DNA from 2 places in the Streptomyces sp. NPDC020422 genome. Region 1 is predicted to be linked to the other one. Evidence: riboswitches for the same ligand, from Rfam matches in the RefSeq annotation. Region 1 holds a riboswitch; the other holds the start of a gene.

What was found. Region 1 has a riboswitch for cobalamin ahead of ACH414_RS22055 (cobalamin biosynthesis protein). Riboswitches for the same ligand answer to the same signal wherever they lie in the genome.
Region 2: another riboswitch for cobalamin. It lies ahead of metE (5-methyltetrahydropteroyltriglutamate--homocysteine S-methyltransferase); the one in region 1 lies ahead of ACH414_RS22055 (cobalamin biosynthesis protein).

Annotation. Positions count from the first base shown of each region.
Region 1 covers NZ_JBIRVJ010000008.1:35,871-42,874, reverse strand. The annotation lists gene cobO (cob(I)yrinic acid a,c-diamide adenosyltransferase) at 1-159, opposite strand, end outside; gene ACH414_RS22065 (putative cobaltochelatase) at 159-2,237, opposite strand; gene ACH414_RS22060 (cobyric acid synthase) at 2,296-3,804, opposite strand; gene ACH414_RS22055 (cobalamin biosynthesis protein) at 3,801-4,775, opposite strand; cobalamin riboswitch at 4,809-4,943, opposite strand; gene ACH414_RS22050 (hypothetical protein) at 5,062-5,283, opposite strand; gene ACH414_RS22045 (anion permease) at 5,300-6,565, opposite strand; gene ACH414_RS22040 (alpha/beta hydrolase) at 6,917-7,004, shown strand, end outside.
Region 2 covers NZ_JBIRVJ010000007.1:63,063-70,066, forward strand. The annotation lists gene ACH414_RS19850 (protein kinase) at 30-1,721, shown strand; gene ACH414_RS19855 (nuclear transport factor 2 family protein) at 1,729-2,136, opposite strand; gene metE (5-methyltetrahydropteroyltriglutamate--homocysteine S-methyltransferase) at 2,258-4,576, opposite strand; cobalamin riboswitch at 4,743-5,033, opposite strand; gene ACH414_RS19865 (SRPBCC family protein) at 5,118-5,537, opposite strand; gene ACH414_RS19870 (aldo/keto reductase) at 5,575-6,585, opposite strand; gene ACH414_RS19875 (magnesium and cobalt transport protein CorA) at 6,759-7,004, opposite strand, start outside.

The DNA.
Region 1 (7,004 bases):
GATCGGCCAGCCCTGGTTCCAGGCGCGCAGCGCCATGCCGAACGCGGCGGTCGACTTCCCCTTGCCCACACCCGTGTGCACCATCACCAGCGCGCGGTTGCGGCGCTGACGGGTGGTGAGACCGTCGTCCGGAACGACGGTCGGCTGTCCCTGCGGCATCAGGCGGCCCTCCTAGCAGAGCGGTTGACTTGTACGTCCCTGACGAGCCCGGCGATCGAGTCGGCGCGCAGCTCGTCCAGGGTGACGGCGGTGCCGCCGAGTTCACGCGCGAGGTTCCCGGCGAGCCCCAGCCGCACCGGCCCGGTCTCGCAGTCCACGACGACGCTCGCCGTGCCGTCGGCCGCGTGCAGCCGCGCGGCGCGGGCGGCCAGCGCCACCGGATCGGGGCCCGCGCCGGTCGCGCGGCCGTCGGTGACGACCACGAGGAGCGGGCGGCGCGACGGGTCCCTGAGGCGTTCGACGCGCAGCACGTCGTGCGCCCTGAGCAGCCCGGCCGACAGCGGCGTGCGGCCGCCCGTCGGGAGCTGTTCGAGCCGGGCGGCGGCCGCGTCCACCGAGGAGGTCGGCGGCAGCGCGAGCTCCGCGTCCCGGCCGCGGAAGGTGATCAGACCGACCTTGTCGCGCCGCTGGTAGGCGTCGAGCAGCAGCGAGAGCACCGCGCCCTTCACCGCGCTCATCCGCTGCCGGGCCGCCATCGAACCGGAGGCGTCCACGGCGAACAGCACCAGGTTCCCCTCCCGGCCCTCGCGGGTGGCCTGCCGCAGGTCGTCCCTGCGCACCACCAGGCCGGGGCCGCTGCGCCCGCGGGCCTTCTGGTGCGGGGCGGCGGCCTGCACGGTCGCCGCCAGGTGCAGCTTGGTCAGCGTGCCCTTGGGACGGGTGGCGCCGGTGGTCCGGCCGTGCTCGGTCCGGGCCCGCGAGCGGCGCCCGGCGGCGCCCTCGCCGAGACCGGGCACGCTCAGCACCTTCGTACGGAACGGCTCGCCCGCCTGGACGGCGGCACGCTCACCGGAGCCGGAGCCGGAGCCGGAGCCGGAGCCGGAGCCGGAGCCGGAGCCGGAGCCCTGGCCGGAGCCGTTCTGGGGCGCGGGCGCGGGGGACTCCTCGGGCGCGGCACCGTCGCTCTCGGGCGCGGGCGCGTCGCCCTGAGGCGGCACACCGCCGCCCCCGCCGGGACCACCGTCACCCGGACCGTCGGGCTCGGGGTCGTCGTCCGGCTCGTCCTCGCCCCTGAACTGCTCCAGGGTCTCGTCGAGCTTGTCCTCGTCGAGGCCGGGGGCGTCGAAGGGGGCGCGTCGCCGTCGGTGGGGGAGTGCCAGCAGCGCGGCCTGGCGCACATCCTCGGACGTGACCTCCGTCCGCCCTGCCCACGCGGCGAGCGCGGTCGCCGTCCGGGCCATGACGATGTCGGCGCGCATGCCGTCCACCTCGAACGCGGCGCAGGTCGCCGCGATCTGCAGCAGCACCGCGTCCCCGAGTACCACCTTCGGCAGCAACTCCCGTGCGGTGACGATCCGTTCCCGCAGCGCGGTCTCCTCACCGGCCCACCGGGCGGCGAACGCGGCCGGGTCGTCCTCGAACGCGAGCCGGCGCCGCACCACTTCGACCCGCTCCTCGGGCACCCGGGAGGCCGCGACCTCCACGGTGAGCCCGAACCGGTCGAGCAGCTGCGGCCGCAGCTCGCCCTCCTCGGGGTTCATCGTGCCGACCAGCAGGAAGCGGGCCGCGTGGCGTACGGAGACGCCCTCGCGCTCGACGTGGGAGGCGCCCATGGCGGCGGCGTCCAGAAGGTGGTCGATGAGGTGGTCCGAAAGGAGATTGACCTCGTCGACGTAGAGGATGCCCCGGTGCGCCTGCGCGAGCAGCCCCGGCTCGAAGGCCTTCACGCCCTCGGCGAGCGCCTTCTCGATGTCGAGCGAGCCGACGAGCCGGTCCTCGGAGGCGCCGACGGGCAGCTCGACCATCCGCGCGGGCCGCGCGTCCTGCGCGCCCTCGCCGTGCGGCCCGTCCGGGCAGCCCGGGTCGGGCGAGGCCGGGTCGCAGCTGAACCGGCAGCCGGCGACGACGGCCACCGACGGCAGCAGCTCGGCGAGGGCGCGTACGGCGGTCGACTTGGCCGTACCCTTCTCGCCGCGCACGAGGACGCCGCCCACGGACGGGCTGATCGCGTTCAGGAGCAGCGCGAGCCGCAGGTCGTCCATGCCGACGACGGCGGTGAACGGGAAGCGGGTGCTCATCGGGTGGTCGCTCCTTCGAGTCGTACGGGGATCGGGGCGGGCGGTGCGGGCGGGGCGGTCACGGCGCCCCCGGCGGCACGAACGGCAGCCCCGCCGGAGCGCCCTGCTCGATCAGCCGCAGCAGGGCGTCCGTGTCCGCGTGCTCCTCGATCAGGTCGCCCAGCCGGTCCAGCTGCTCCTCGCGCAGCGCGCCGAACGCGGTGTCCGGGGCCGGGACGAAGCGACGGCCGGCCGCCGTGGCGACCTCCCGCAGGAAGGCCCGGCGGAAGCCGTCGCTCTCCAGGGAGCCGTGCCAGTGGGTGCCCCAGACGGCGCCGACCCGGCAGCCGTCGAGGAAGGGCTCGCCCCCGTCGACGGTGGCGACGCCGTGGTGGATCTCGTAGCCCTCGACGCGTTCGCCGAGCGCCTCGCCGACGGGACGGGCCAGGGTCTTCTCGACGCCGAAGCGGATCCTGACGGGCAGCAGTCCGAGACCGTCGACCACCCCGGCCTTCGACTCGACCTCGTCCTCGATCCGCTCGCCCAGCGCCTGGAAGCCGCCGCAGATGCCGAGCACCGGCCGTCCCTCGGCCGCGCGGCGGGCGAGGGCGTCGGCGAGACCGCGCTCCCGCAGCCAGGCCAGGGCCTTGACCGTGCCTCGGGTGCCGGGCACGACGACCAGGTCCGCGTCGACGAGCTCCTCGGGCCGGTCGACGAAGCGGACGACGACGCCCGGCTCGGCGGCCAGTGCGTCCACGTCGGTGAAGTTGGACATCAGGGGGACGGCGCAGACGGCGACCCGCAGCACGTCCTCGCCCACCGGCGGCGCCACGACCGACTCGCGGACGGTGCCCCGCAGCGAGACCCGCAGGCCGTCCTCCTCGTCGATGCCGAGGCCGTGCGCGTACGGCAGGACGCCGAAGGTCCGGCGCCCGGTGAGCCCGTGGAGCATGTCGAGCCCGGGCTCCAGGAGGGTCACGTCGCCACGGAACTTGTTCACCAGGTATCCGGCGACCAGCTCCTGGTCCTCGGGCGCGAGCAGCGCCGTCGTCCCGAAGAACTGCGCGAAGACCCCGCCCCTGTCGATGTCGCCGACGACCACGACGGGCAGCTTCGCGGCCCGCGCTATCCCCATGTTCACGATGTCCGTGCGCCGCAGGTTGATCTCGGCCGGACTGCCCGCCCCCTCGCAGATCACGGCGTCATACGTGCCCCGCAGCTCCTCCAGGCACGCCATCACCGGCTCGAACAGCGTCCGCTGCCGTCCCCCGTGGTAGCCGCGCGCGCTCATCTCGCCCACGGGCTTGCCCATGAGCACGACCTGGCTGGAGCGGTCGCCGCCCGGCTTGAGCAGCACCGGGTTCATCAGCGCGGTCGGCTCGACCCGGGCGGCCTGCGCCTGCATGGCCTGGGCCCGGCCGATCTCGGCGCCCTCCCGGGTCACGAAGGAGTTCAGGGACATGTTCTGGCCCTTGAACGGCGCGACCTTGATCCCCTTGCGGACCAGCCAGCGGCAGATGCCGGCCGTGACGACGCTCTTTCCCGCGTCGGACGTGGTCCCGGCGACCAGCAGCCCCCCACCCCTCATGCGTTCCTCCGCTTCAGCGCGCTCGCGATCATCCGGCCGCCCACACAGGCGGCCAGGGTCAGTCCGGTCACCCGGCGGGACAGGCGTACCGCCCGGTCGATGTCCGCGACCTCGACGGGTCGCCCCTCCCCGTTGAGCACCGGCCGGTGCTCGACCCGGCCGCCGTACGCCAGCGTCCCGCCGAGCCGTACGCCGAGCGCGCCCGCGAAGGCGGCCTCCACCGGGCCCGCGTTGGGGCTGGGGTGCTTCGCCGCGTCCGCGCGCCAGGCCCGTACCGCCCCGCGCGGATTCCCCCCGGCGACGGTGGCGAGCGCCGCGGTCAGCCGGGCGCCGGGCCAGCCGGCGAGGTCGTCGAGCCGGGCCGAGGCCCAGCCGAAGCGGCGGTACTTCGGCGACTTGTGGCCGACCATCGCGTCCAGGGTGTTGACCGCGCGGAAGCCGACCAGGCCCGGCACGCCCGCGACCGCGCCCCAGAACAGGGCGCCGACCACGGCGTCGGAGGTGTTCTCGGCGACCGACTCGACGACCGCGCGGGCCATCGCGGGCCCGTCCAGGGAGTGCGGGTCGCGGCCGCACAGGTGCGGCAGGCGCTCCCGGGCCACCTCCAGGTCCCCGGCGGCGAGCGCCCCGCCGATCGCGCGGGCCTCGCGGCCCAGGGTCGTCCCGCCGACCACGGCCCACACGGAGGCGGCGGTCAGGGCGACGGCGGCGGTGCGGCTGCCGCGCACGGTGCGGGCGGCCAGGGCGCCGAGCGCCACGGTGGACCCGGCGCAGACGGCGGTGTGCAGGGCGCCCCAGCCGCGGTGGTCGCGCAGCAGGCGGGCCTCGACGGCGCCGGCCGCCCGGCCGAACGCGGCGACGGGATGGCCGCGGCGGGGATCGCCCACGAGTAGGTCGACGGCGAGGCCGGCGGCCGCTCCGTAGGCGAAGGTGCCGGTGGCACCGGAAGAACTGAGGCCGCGGCCGGGCATGGCGCTATGTCCTCACTCAGGGTCCGCGCCCTGGATCGACGTGACCGGCGGCGAGAGTTCCTGACTCCCGGCCCCAGGGGGCCGGTCACAGTGGCGGGACCGCGCCGGAATCGCACCGGACTTCCTCTTCTTGCCGCCGTATTGGCCCCGGCAGTCCACCACGCTGCGCGAACAGCCGTCAACTCACCCTTGACCTGCGCCGGGTCACTGTGCGAAGCGCCACAAACACGCCGACCGGGCGGCCCGCACCCGTGGTGCGGACCGCCCGGTCATGGCGCGCGATCGGTCAGATGACGATCAGGTAGATGCCGTAGGCCACGGCCGCCGCGCACAGGGCGAAGCAGGCGTAGGCGCCGGTGCGGGCCAGGGCGGCGGAGCCGCCGTTGGCCGAGGCCTGCTCCTGCTTGGCGAGGCCGATGACGCCGAGGGTGAAGAGGCCCACCAGGGCGACGGTCGCCACGAGGCTGACTCCGAAGACGGAGCCGAGGGCTGCCCAGTCGATCTTCATGCTTGGTTCCAGTTCCTTAGACCGCGGCGGCGGGGGCCGGGGGAGCGGCCGGGTCCGTGGGGCCCGGCGCGGGGATGGTGGTCTTCAGGTCCTCGTCCGTGACGGCGGCGACGGAGCCGGCCGGCGGCGGGGTGACGGCCGCGATGGCGGTGGTCACGACGCCCGCGGGCTCGGCCTCCAGGTCGTCGGCGGTGACGTTGTCGTGGGTGACCGGCTTGCGGCGGGACAGCGCCCAGATGACGCCGGAGCCGGCGATCAGCAGGACCGCGACGGCGGCGATGCCCCAGGTGCCCTGCTTGGTGAGGAACTCGGCGGCGGCGCCCACCACGGCGGCGGCCGGCAGGGTCAGACCCCAGGCGACGAACATCCGGGTGGCGGTCGACCAGCGGACGACACCGCCCTTGCGGCCGAGGCCCGCGCCCATCACGGCACCCGAGCAGGACTGGGTGGTGGAGAGCGAGAAGCCGAGGTGCGAGGAGGCCAGGATGACCGTGGCGGCGCTGGTCTGGGCGGCGAAGCCCTGCTGCGGCTGGAGGTCGGTCAGGCCCTTGCCCATGGTGCGGATGATGCGCCAGCCGCCGAGGTAGGTGCCGAGCGCGATGGCCAGGCCGGCCGCGACGATGACCCACAGGGGCGGGTTGGAGCCGGGGGCCAGGACGCCGCTGGTGACCAGGGCGAGGGTGATGATGCCCATCGTCTTCTGGGCGTCGTTGGTGCCGTGGGCGAGCGAGACGAGACCGGCGGAGGCGATCTGGCCGGCCCGGTAGCCCTTGGCGGTGGCCTTGGTCTCGGTCTTCGCGCCGAGGCGGTACGTCAGCCGGGTCGCCGCCATCGCGGCGAGGCCGGCGACGATCGGGGCGGCGACCGCGGGGATCAGGACCTTGGTGACGATGGTGGGGCCGTTGACCGCGTCCCAGCCGGCCGACATCACGGCGGCGCCGATGAGGCCGCCGAACAGGGCGTGGGAGGAGCTGGACGGCAGACCGAGCAGCCAGGTCAGCAGGTTCCACAGGATGGCGCCGACGAGCGCCGCGAAGATCACTTCTGTACGAATGCCCTCTTCGTTGATGATCCCGCCGGAGATCGTCTTGGCGACCTCCACGGACAGGAACGCGCCGACGAGGTTCAGCACGGCGGACATGGCCACCGCCGTCTTGGGCTTGAGAGCACCGGTCGAGATGGTCGTCGCCATCGCGTTGGCGGTGTCGTGGAAACCGTTCGTGAAATCGAACACGAGAGCTGTCACGACCACAATGGCGAGCAGCAGCGTGATGTGTTCCATTTACCCAGGCAATCGTTTGACGTCAGTGGCTCGTCGAACGTACGCAACCTGGGTGAACGGAAGGTGAACTGGGCCGGGCTGTGCGGTGTCCCCATCCGGGGTCCGGGCATTCCGCTTACGGCCCGGACGGGCCGCCCGTCCACGATGCGGTCACGGTGCGACCCGGGGTAAGCCGGTCCGTACCAGGACGGATACGACTTGAGCCCCATCCGTCACTCTGCTCTCGTTCCGCCCCCCCGGACACCTGCGGGCCCCCTCCACCGCACGGAGGACCCGCCCGGCGAGACCCATGTCACTCGTCCGGGGCGCCGCCCGGTGGCAGCCTCCGCGCCCACTGCCGACACTGGGAGCGTGCGCCCGGCTACAGCGGCGGCGGTAGCCGTCACCACAGTGATCGGTGTCGGCGCGGCCGCGGTGGCGGCCGGCCGGTACGCCAGCG
Region 2 (7,004 bases), on a different contig from region 1:
TCGGTGCGGTTCTGGGCGGACGGTACCGCGTGACCGCGACGATCGGCCGCGGGGGCATGGGCGTCGTCGCCCGGGCCGTGGACCAGCTGCTGAACCGCGAGGTCGCCGTCAAGGTCCTGCGGGCCCACACCGACGCCTCCCCGGCCGAACTCGCCGATCTGCGGGCCCGGATGCAGCGGGAGGCGCAGGCCGCGGCCCGCATCCGGCACAGCGGCGTGGTCACCGTGCACGACGTGGTCGAGGAGCGCGGCCTGCCCGTCATCGTCATGGAGCTGGTCGACGGCCCGTCCCTCGACGACGTGCTGGCGGAGCGCGGTTCGCTGGACCCGCGCGAAGCGGCGGCGATCGGAGCCGAGTTGACCGACGCGCTCGACGCCGCCCACCGGGCCGGCGTCCTCCACCGCGACGTCAAGCCCGGCAACGTCCTGCTCGAACGCGGAAGCGGCCGGGTCGTGCTCACCGACTTCGGCATCGCCAGCATGGAGACCGCCGGCGACGAGGCCCTCGCCAAACTGACCCAGAGCGGCCAGATCGTCGGCTCCCTCGACTACCTGCCGCCGGAGCGCGCCCAGGGCCAGGTCCCCGGCGCCGCGTCGGACATCTGGGCGCTCGGCATGACGCTGTACGCGGCGGTGGAGGGCGCCGCGCCCTTCCGCCGTACGTCGGTGTGGTCCACGCTCGCGGCGATCGTCGGCGAACCGCTCCCGGAGCCCCGGCGCGCCGGACCGCTGGCCCCGGTGCTGCGGGCGCTGATGGCCAAGGACCCGCGGCAGCGCCCCGACGCCGGCCAGGCGCGCGAGATGCTGGCGGCGGTCGCCGCCGGGGGCGGGGGTGGCGCGATGGCCGGGGGTGGCGTGGGCACCGGCGGCGCGGCGCGTGGGGGCGGCGTGGCACCTGGGGGCGGCGTGGCGGAGCCCGCCCCCGTCCCGGTGCCCGGCTTCGGTCCCCCCGTCGCCACGCCGTTCGCCGCGCCCCCTCAAGTCCAGCCCGTCGCCGTCCCCTCCTCGCCGGCCGGGCCGTACGCGGCGCAGCCGGGCATGGCGCCCGGGGTGTCCGGGGTGCCCGCCGGGCAGCACAGCCGTGCCGAGACCCGTGCCACGGCGCTCCGTGCCCGGCGCGGCCGCACCCGCGCGATCGTCGCGGTGGCGGCCGCCACCGTCCTCGCCTGCGGAGGAGTCGCCTACGCGCTCATGGACATGCGGGGCGCCGAGGGCGGGGCGGGCGCGGATGCGGCGGCTCCCACGGTGAGCGGTCCCGCCGACGACGACATGTCCGGCACCGGCGGCGGCACCGACGGCCCGACCTCCCCGGGGGACCTCACGTCCCTCGGCCCCGGAGCGTCCGCCTCCGACACCCCGCCCACGAGGGACCCGTCTCCCGAGCCGGGCCCCACGTCGGCACCGCCGCCGAAGGCGACGACGCCGAGCGCGACGGTGAAGGAGCCCACCCCGGTGCCGACGGCGTGCACGGGCTGGGCCCACTCGAACCGCAGCGACGGCACCGGCCACGCCTCCCGGAACACCCACCTCTACACCGGGCCGTACGCGGAGTGCACCTATGTGACCGAGATCAGGACCGGCACGAAGGTCTCCTACGAGTGCTACGTGACCAACGCCCACGCCAACAAGTGGATCTATGCCCGGATCTCCGGCACACAGACCGAGGGGTGGATCTTCGGCGACAAGTCCACGGTGGACAGCGGTGGCCTCGCGCGCTGCTGACCGCCGGTCAGGACCCGGCCCGCGCCGCCTCCGAGGCCTCGCGGGCGATCCGGTCGAACTGCGCGCCCATCGCGGCGGACAGCGCCTGGGCGGCGGAGAGCGGGCGGACCATGACCATGAAGTCGTCGATCAGGCCCTCCTCGTCGAAGTGGAGGAAGTCGCACCCGTCGATCCGCCGCCCGTCGACGGTCGCGGTGAAGACGAGGGCGTGGTCGCGGCCGTCGGCGTCCGCGATCTCGCGGACGTAGGAGAAGTCCTCGAACACGCGCATCACCCCGCGCAGGATCGCGGCGGTGATGGCCTTGCCGGCGTACGGCTTGAAGGCGACGGGGCTGGTGAAGACGACGTCCTCGGCGAGGAGCGCCTCGATGGCGGCTCCGTCGCGGTTCTCCACGGCCTGGCGGAACGGATGCACGACGTCACCTTTACTCAAATAGTTGATTAGGTGTGTCGGAGGTTAGGGCGGCGCGGGGCGGGTTGTCCACCCCCGGCGGCGCAGAGCGCGCCGCCGGGGGCCGGTGCGGCCCACGGCCGTGTCAGGAGGCGTCGAGCTCCGCGCGTACGGTACGGGCGGCGGCGACCAGGTTCTCCAGGGAGGCACGGGTCTCCGGCCAGCCGCGGGTCTTCAGGCCGCAGTCGGGGTTGACCCACAGGCGGCCGGGCGGGATGGCCCCCAGACCCGTCCGCAGCAGAACGGCGATCTCCGCCGCGTCCGGGACCCGGGGCGAGTGGATGTCCCACACCCCGGGGCCGGCCTCACGGGGATAGCCGTGGGCGGCGAGTTCGCGGGCGACCTGCATATGGGAGCGCGCGGCCTCCAGGCTGATGACGTCGGCGTCGAGGTCGTCGATGGCCCGTACGATGTCCCCGAACTCGGCGTAGCACATATGGGTGTGGATCTGGGTGTCCGGCCGCACGCCGCTCGTGGTCAGCCGGAACGCCTCCGTCGCCCAGGTCAGATAGGCGGCGTGGTCGGCGGTGCGCAGCGGCAGCGTCTCGCGCAGGGCGGGCTCGTCGACCTGGATGACGCCCGTGCCGGCGGCCTCCAGGTCGTTCACCTCGTCCCGCAGGGCGAGGGCGAGCTGCCGGGCGGTGTCGGCGAGCGGCTGGTCGTCGCGGACGAAGGACCAGGCGAGCATGGTGACGGGCCCGGTGAGCATGCCCTTGACCGGCTTTGCGGCCAGTGACTGGGCGTACGACGTCCAGCGCACGGTCATCGGCTTCGGCCGGGAGATGTCGCCGGCGAGGATCGGCGGGCGCACGTAGCGGGTGCCGTACGACTGGACCCAGCCGTGCCGCGTGGCCAGGTAGCCGCTGAGCTGCTCGGCGAAGTACTGCACCATGTCGCTGCGTTCGGGTTCCCCGTGCACGAGGACGTCGAGCCCGGTCTTCTCCTGGAAGGCGATCACCTCCCGGATCTCCGCCCTGATCCGCTCCTCGTAGCCGTCGGCGTCGATCCGCCCGGCCCGCAGATCGGCGCGGGCGGTGCGCAGCTCGGCGGTCTGCGGGAAGGAGCCGATGGTGGTGGTCGGCAGGAGCGGCAGGCCGAGGTGGGCGCGCTGGCCGGCGGCCCGTTCGGCGTAGGACGGGGAGCGGCGGGCGTCCGCCGCGGTGACGGCGGCGGTGCGGGAGCGCACGGCCGGGTCGTGGGTGAGGGGGGAGCCGGCGCGGGAGGCGAGGGCGGCCCGGTTGGCGGCGAGCTCGCCCGCGATGGCGTCGGTGCCGTGCGACAAGCCCTTGGCCAGGATGCCGAGTTCGACCGTCTTCTGCCGGGCGAAGGCGAGCCAGCGCGCGATCCCGGGGTCGATGTCCTTCTCGGCCGTGGCGTCGAGCGGTACGTGCAGCAGCGAGCAGGAGGCCGAGACGTCCACCCGGTCGGCGAGGCCGAGCAGGGTGCCGAGCGTGGCGAGAGACTTCTCCAGGTCGTTGACCCAGATGTTGCGCCCGTCGACCACTCCGGCGACGAGCCGCTTGCCGGGCAGCCCGCCGACGGCGGCCAGTGCCTCCAGGTTGGCGGCGGCAGGCCCGGTGAAGTCGAGCGCGAGCCCGTCGACCGGGGCCTTGGCGAGAACGGGCAGCGCCTCGCCGAGGCGCTCGAAGTAGGAGGCGACGAGCAGCCTCGGCCGGTCGGCGAGACCACCGAGCGTTCCGTATGCCCGTGCCGCCGCGTCGAGTTCGGCGGGCGTGCGGCCCTGGACGAGCGCGGGCTCGTCGAGCTGCACCCACTCGGCGCCCGCCGCCCGCAGATCGGCGAGGACTTCGGCGTACACGGGCAGCAGCCCGCCGAGCAGGTCCAGCGGCTCGAAGCCGGCCGGTGCGCCCGGTGCGGCCTTGGCGAGCAGGAGGTAGGTGACGGGCCCGACGAGGACGGGCCGGGGTGTCAGCCCCAGGGCGAGGGCTTCCCTGAGCTCGGCGACCTGCTTGCGGGAGTCGGCCCCGAAGACGGTGTCGGGCCCGAGCTCGGGCACCAGGTAGTGGTAGTTGGTGTCGAACCACTTCGTCATCTCCAGCGGAGCGACGTCCTGCGTGCCGCGTGCCATCGCGAAGTAGCCGTCCAGGGCGTCCGCTTCGAACGCGGAACGGTGCCGCTCGGGGACGGCGCCGACCATGACCGTCGTGTCGAGGACATGGTCGTACAACGAGAAGTCACCGGTGGGCACTTCATGGATGCCGGCGTCGGCCAGGCACAGCCAGGTGGCCCGGCGCAGCCCTGCGGCGGTGGCCTGGAGGGCGTCGGCGCTGACGCGGCCCTTCCAGTAGCCCTCGGTCGCCTTCTTGAGCTCGCGGTTCCGTCCCTGGCGGGGGTGGCCGTACACGGTGGCCCGTGCTGCCGCGGTCGCGGACTTGGTGGTCACGGAGATCTCCTTCGCGAGATGAATCCCTGAGATCCCGGAGACGGGAGGAGAGCGCGAAGGATGACGCACCCGACGGCACGCGCCCGTGCCCGCGAAGACACGGCCGTCCGCCTGGTGTGTACGCCGACCCGCCCTCGAGGTCACCGGAATGTCCGCGCACGGAATCGTCCGCGCGCGGGCAACGGGCAGGTCTTCGGACTCGCGGGCACGTCTCGTCGTACGTGTCGTACCCGTCGAACTCGGCGTTCTTCCCGACGCTTTCGACGTTCCCGACGCTTCTCGACGTACGAGACTCCTACTGGCCGTCGCTTCCCAGGCCCGGTGCATCGGACCCAGTGCTGTGTGACGGCGGTCGTTCCCGCTCACCGCTGCGGGGCAGTCCCGGATTCCCACCGGGTTCCCTCTTACGACGCATCCCGCCTGGCGGACGGGGCGAACCAGCTGCCCGATCAGCTTACGGCAGGGAAGTCGGCGGGCGGGCGGACTCGGGTGAAGACCGAGGACGAGGTCCTTCCACCCTCCGCAACCGGGGCCGTCGGGGTCAGGTGGCGAGGGTCCGGTGCAGGGCGTCGAGGCCGTCGGTGTAGATGCCGGTGAACAGCGCGACGACCTCCTGCTCGGTGGCGCCCGTGGGGTTGAAGCGACCGGACCACTGGACCTCGGCGACGTCGTCGCGGCCGGGGACCGCGTGGACGCGGAGGGTGGAGACGTAGCCGTCGACGGGGAACGGCGCTTCGAGGATGGCGTAGCTGTAGTGGCGCTCCGCCTCGTTGAAGCCGAGCAGTCGCTCGATGATGACGTCGCCGTCGGGGTTGGTGAGGCGGCGGACCCGGCCGCCTTCGAGAGCGGTGCTCTCGGGGATGTAGGGGAGCCAGTCCGGAAGGGCGTCGAAGCCGCCGATGAGGTTCCAGACCCGCTGAGGGGGGGCGGGGACGACGCGGGAGACGGACGTGGAAGCCATGGCGGCGCTCCTGGTGCTGTGCGGGGGGCGTGGGAGGTCAGGCGTCGTTCGGGAGCGGGGCGGCCGGGCTGACCAGGCCGGCGGCGCGCAGGTCGGTCCAGAAGGCGGCCGGGATGTTCTCGTTCAGGGCCGCGGTGTCCTCGGCGATCCGGCTGGGCCGGGTGGCGCCGGGGATGACGGCGGCGGTGGCCGGGTGGGCGAGGGAGAACTGCAGGGCGGCGGCCTTGATGCCGACGCCGTGCTTCACGGCCAGCGCCTTGAGTCGCCCGACGCGCTCGACGATCTCGGCCGGGGCCTGCTGGTACTCGAAGTGGGTGCCGCCGGCGAGGATGCCGGAGCTGTAGGGGCCGCCGACGACCATGTCGACGCCCTGCTCCTGGGCCATGGGCAGCAGCCGGGTCAGGGCGTGCTCGTGGTCGAGGAGGGTGTAGCGGCCGGCGAGCAGGAAGCCGTCGGGCCGGGGCTCGTCGAGGGCGAGGGTGAGCTCGATGGGCTCGGTCTTGTTGACGCCCAGGCCCCACGCCTTGATGACGCCCTCGTCGCGCAGCCGGGACAGGACGCGGAAGGCGCCGGTGCGGGCCTCCTCGAACTTCTGCAGCCAGGCGTCGCCGTGGAAGTCCTGCGCGATGTCGTGGACCCAGACGATGTCGAGGCGGTCGGTGCCCAGGCGCTTGAGGCTGCCCTCGATGGAGCGTTCGGTGGCGTCGGCGGTCCACTCGTGGAGGATCTTGTTCGGGTTGCCGTGCTCGAAGAGGCCGCCCTTCTCGCCGAAGTCCGGCACGTCGGTCTCGTGCTCGTCGAGAACCACCCGCCCGACCTTCGTCGAGAGCACGTACGCGTCGCGCGCCTTCCCGGCGAGCACCTCGCCGAGCCGCTCCTCCGCGAGCCCCGCACCGTAGAAGGGCGCGGTGTCGAAGAACCGCACGCCGTGCTCCCAGGCGGCCTCGACGGTGGCGCGGGCCTCGTCGTCGGGGATCGCGCGGAACATGTTGCCGAGCGGTGCGGTGCCGAAGCCGAGACGGCCGGGAAGGATGGTCTTGAGCGACATGGGGAGGTGCCTTTGCGAGAGGTGGGGGGGGATCGGGCGGGAGCCCGTACTGGCCCGGCGCCCACATACAGGCGCGCCGTACGTCTGGCACATTACTTGCAGACGCTGGCTAATGCAAGAGCTGGTTATGCGCGCCAGCCTTACGAACGGGGTCCCCTCGCGGGCTCGCTCCGCTACAGCCAGTCCTTCCGCTTGAAGACCACGTACAGGCTCGTGCGCACCGCCGCCATCAGCACCACCGCGAACGGATACCCGCCCGCCCAGTGCAGCTCCGGCATGTTGTCGAAGTTCATGCCGTAGATCGTGCCGACCAGTGTGGGCGCGAAGAGGATGGCCGCCCACGAGGAGATCTTCTTGATCTCCTCGTTCTGCTCGAAGCCCGCCTCCGCCAACGCGCGCATCTCCGCGTTCTGTTGCTG